One region of the Candidatus Pelagibacter sp. HIMB1709 genome, then DNA from elsewhere that is predicted to be linked to it. Evidence: riboswitches for the same ligand, from Rfam matches in the RefSeq annotation. Region 1 holds a riboswitch; the other holds the start of a gene.
What was found. A riboswitch is a leader RNA that binds a small molecule or an ion and turns the genes downstream of it on or off. The one in region 1 is predicted to bind S-adenosylmethionine.
Positions count from the first base shown of each region.

Region 2: it holds a riboswitch for S-adenosylmethionine, as region 1 does, so the genes downstream of both, ACTTAR_RS02935 (homocysteine S-methyltransferase family protein) here and ACTTAR_RS00900 (O-acetylhomoserine aminocarboxypropyltransferase/cysteine synthase family protein) in region 1, are expected to answer to the same signal.

Region 1 covers NZ_JBNAJW010000001.1:152,057-154,455, reverse strand. Annotated here, with positions in the region: gene rpsI (30S ribosomal protein S9) at 1-111, opposite strand, end outside; gene rplM (50S ribosomal protein L13) at 113-571, opposite strand; SAM riboswitch class V at 714-780, shown strand; gene ACTTAR_RS00900 (O-acetylhomoserine aminocarboxypropyltransferase/cysteine synthase family protein) at 783-2,111, shown strand; gene ACTTAR_RS00895 (COX15/CtaA family protein) at 2,148-2,399, opposite strand, start outside.
Region 2 covers NZ_JBNAJW010000001.1:517,656-520,054, forward strand. Annotated here, with positions in the region: gene ACTTAR_RS02925 (sulfite exporter TauE/SafE family protein) at 1-378, shown strand, start outside; gene ACTTAR_RS02930 (putative 2OG-Fe(II) oxygenase) at 415-1,005, shown strand; SAM riboswitch class V at 1,097-1,159, shown strand; gene ACTTAR_RS02935 (homocysteine S-methyltransferase family protein) at 1,167-2,072, shown strand; gene ACTTAR_RS02940 (DMT family transporter) at 2,065-2,399, opposite strand, start outside.

The sequences.
Region 1 (2,399 bases):
TTTTAACCAAACTTTCGCTATTGAAGTTTTTCTTCTACCTGTCGCGTACTTACTATCTTTAAAATCTAACTTTAATTTTGGAGTTTTTATGTTTGATTGTACGTTTTCCATATTAATTTCTTGCAATGTTTTTATTGTTTAGTTTATCTAATTCTATAATTTTTGGATTTTGTGCAGCATGAGGATGGTCACTTCCAGAATAAATTTTTAATTTTGTTAATTGTTTTCTACCCAAAACTCCACCGGGCAACATTCTTTTAACTGCTAGTTTTAAAGTTTCTCCAGGTTTTTTTTCATGAAGTTTTTCTGGTGTAGTAACTTTAATTCCACCAGGATGCCCTGTATGTCTATAGTACTTTTTATTTTGAAACTTCTTACCAGTAAATTTTGCTTGTTCGATATTTTTTACTACAACAAAATCTCCATCATCCATGTGAGGTGTATATGTAGTCTTATTTTTACCTCTAATAATATTAGATACAACAGTCGCTAATCTTCCCACAACTGCATTTTTTGCGTCTATCTCGTACCAGGATGATGTGACTTGATCTTTTTTTGTGAATTTTGTCATTGTGCCAGGATTAATACTATTAAATTATTCAAAGTCAATTTTATATTTAGCTTGTAAAACATAACTAATATGCTATTTGTCTTACGCCGATTTGATCCTATTGCGGGCATAAAACTGCTAAAATGGAATTTTAACAAAATTTTAAATCGGTAGGCATTTGAACTGTATTGTGCGCCTTGCAGAAAGCAAAAGCACTAAAAAAGGAGTAAAAATGAGTACAAAAAGAAATAATCCAGAAACTATTGCGATACATGGTGGAGATTACAGAAGTGATCCAGCTACAAATTCGGTAGCAGTTCCAATTTATAGAACAACCTCGTATCAATTTAATAACACTGAACATGCAGCTAATTTATTTGCGTTAAAAGAGTTTGGAAACATCTATACACGAATAATGAATCCAACTAACGATGTGTTAGAAAAGAGAATCGCTGCTCTTGAAAGTGGTCTTGCAAGTTTAACTGTAGCTTCTGGTCAAACTGCTTCTACTTTTGCAATATTAAACGTTGCTCAAGCTGGAGACAATATTGTCAGTTCAACAGATTTATATGGTGGAACAGTTTCGTTGTTTACACATACTTTAAGTAAGCTTGGTATAGAAGTAAGATATGCAGATCCTTCTGATCCAAAAAACTTTGAAAAAGCAATAGACGATAAAACTAGAGCTTTTTATGGAGAGACATTGCCAAACCCATATTTAAGAGTTTTTCCAATTAAAGAAGTTTCAAATATTGGTAGAAAATATAACATTCCATTAATCTTGGATAACACTGCTGCCCCTGTAATTTGTAAACCAATTGAACATGGTGCTGCTGTGGTTGTTTATTCTTTAACAAAATATATAGCAGGTCATGGAACAGTAGTTGGAGGCGCACTGGTAGATGGTGGAAATTTTGATTGGACAGCAGATCCAAAAAGACAGCCACTATTTAATGAACCAGATGCAAGTTATGGAGGTGTTGTTTGGGGTAAAGCTGTGCCTGAATTAACAGGTGCAAATGTTGCCTTTGCAGTACGAGCAAGGGTAACCTTGTTAAGAGATTTGGGATCAGCACTTTCTCCAGATAATGCATTTGGTGTTATACAAGGACTTGAAACAGTTGCTTTAAGAATGAAACAACATTGTGATAATGCTGCAAAAGTGGTTGAGTACTTAAAAAATCATAAAGCTGTTGAGAGAGTAATTTATGCTACTGAACATAATGAGGAGATATCAAACAGAGCAAAAAAATATCTAAAGAATGGTAATGGTGCTTTAGTTGGTATTGAATTAGCTGGTGGTATCGAGGCTGGTAAAAAGTTCATTGAGGCTTTAAAAATGTTTTATCACGTCGCAAATATAGGTGATGCTAGAAGTTTAGCAATACATCCAGCAACAACTACTCATAGTCAATTAAATGAAGATGAATTAGCTGCTTCTGGTGTAACCCCTGGGTATGTTAGACTTTGTATTGGTTTAGAACATATTGATGATATCATTGATGATTTAGATCAAGCTTTAGATAAGTCATCAAAAGGTAATTTAAAAGCAGTTAGTTAGTTTTATTATTATGTCTACAAATAGAAACTAGTTAATTTATCTTTTGTATTGAGAACTAAATACAAGATACAAAGTTGAAAGTATTACCAAAATAGAATTTATCTGGTGTAAAGATGCAAATAACATTTTTACTCCAGATAAAATAGTTATCACGCCAAGAATAATTTGAAGTAACAAACTAAAGCCAATTATTGCAATTGGTTTAAATAAATTTTTATTTCCTGAATTTATTATTTTGAAGAGAATTAAAGCATAAATTACGAAGATTATGTATGCCAAATTTCGATG
Region 2 (2,399 bases), 370 kb from region 1:
AAAAAAATACCCCTAGTTTTATCAATATTAATAGGATCAATAATTGGTTTTATATCTGGTTTAGTTGGAATTGGTGGTGGGATATTTTTAAGTCCTATATTATTTTTGATGAAAGCAGGGCTTCCAAAACATATAACAAGTACTGCATCCTTGTTTATTTTAGTAAATTCAATTTTTGGTATAGGTGGACAATTAACAAAGGAAATAGTTTTTAATGAATTTTTAAATTACTGGCCACTATTTATTGCTGTCTTAATTGGTGGTCAAATTGGAAGTTTTTTAAATATAAAATTCCTATCTAACAAAATATTAGCCCTGATGACTGCATTCTTAGTAATTTTTGTTGCTATAAGGATGGGCATAACACTTATAGCATAAGTTGAATTAATTATTTTTTGATATATTTAATCTCTCATGAAAAATTTTAAACCATTTGGGCCTTCAATAGGAAAATCTAAAATTTCTAAAAAATTTTTAGAAAAAATTAACAAGGAAGTTGATACAAAAATCTTCTCAAAATCAAATGATTATAGTTCAAAATTAGCAAGTCAAATTAGAAAAGAAGTTCAAATTTCTAAAAGTTTTATAAAAAAAAATTTGGAAAAAGAATTAATAAAAAATATTAAAATTTTTCTAACTAAAGAACATATTAAAAAAATTAAAGAAATTAGAATTTTAAACCTGTGGGTCGTTAGCCAATATAAAAATGAGTATAATCCTATACATTATCATGAAGGAGACTTATCGGGTGTTGGTTATTTAAAAATTCCAAAACATATGACAAAAAATAAAAATGTTAAAAATAAAAAAATAAAAACCAATGGCACAATTGATTTTATTAATGGGCAAAAAGCTTTTCTTTCAAAAAGTATTTTTAATTTGATACCTAAAACAGGTGATCTTATAATATTTCCCAATTATTTAATGCATACAGCCTACCCATTTAATATTGAGGAAGAAAGAAGATCATTTTCTTTCAATGCTAAAATAATTTTTAATAAATAATTTACAAATTTTAATAATATTATATAAATCCATTTGCCGATTTGATCCTATTGCGGGCATAAACTGCTAAAAAGGAAATTCCCAATAGATCTAATTAGCAAGGTAGTTGAACTATATTGTGCACCTGCATTTAGCTTAAGCACTAAAAAAGTGAGGATAAAATGAATAAGGATTTTTTTAAAACAACAAAAATTTTAGATGGTGGAATGGGTCAAGAATTATTGGCCAGAGGTATGGAATCTAAAGGAACTTTGTGGAGTGCAAATGCTTTAATTGACGAAAAATACCACGACTTAATACTTAATATTCATAATGATTTTATTAAATCGGGAGCTGATGTAATTGTAACTACAACTTTTACAACGAGAAGAAAAAGATTGAGAGAAAATGGAATAGAAGATCAATTTAAATTCTTAAATCAGAAAGCCTGTGAAATTGCACAAAAAGCTAAATTAAATAATCCACATATTAAGATTGCAGGAGGACTCCCACCTCAAGATTTGACATATGAAGAAGACAAGAGAAGTGAAAAAGAAATCACAAAGGATCATTCGGAATTAGCAGAAATACTAAACCCTTCAGTAGATTTTTTCTATTTTGATGTCTGGAGCAGTATCAAAGAAATTAGATGTGGAATAGAAGCTATTAAGAAATTTAATAAACCATACTTAGTTGGGGTTCATATTTCTGAAGGAAACTCTTTACCAAGTGGAGAAAAAATTTCTGAAATTAATTCAATAATTACTGAAAATTGCCTAGGAGTAATTCTAGCATGTGTTTCGCCTGAAAATTATGAGAATAATTTAGATGAAATTCAAAAACTTAAAGTTCCATTTGGTTTCAAATTAAACGGATTTATCACAACTAAACCAAAAGGTGGTTATACTTCTCAGTATAAAGAAAATGATGGATCTAACCCCAATAGTTTTTTAGGTCAAAGAAAAGATTTAGATCCTGAAAAAATATCAATTTTTGCAAAAAAATTTAAAGAAAATGGAGCCACTATTCTTGGAGGATGCTGTGAAACTCGTCCTTCTCATATAGAGGCAATAAAAAATACTATTTAACTTTTGTACCTTTTTTTACAAAATAGATACCTATAACAACTGCTATCAACGAAATTATAACTTTAGTAGTAACCAATTCTTTTAAAAAGATATAACTTAAAATAGTACCAAATATTGGAATTAGATAAGATACTTGAGATTGAAAAATTAAACCATTGTTAATTAAAATTTTAAATCTCAATAACCAGGCAATTCCAGTAGATACCAAACCAAGATAAATAACTGAAATAGTAGAATCTAATCTTGGAACAGTTTTCCAAGGTTGTTCAATCAAACATACTAAAGGTAATAATATAATAGTAGCCCAAATCAAAATTGAACTGGTAA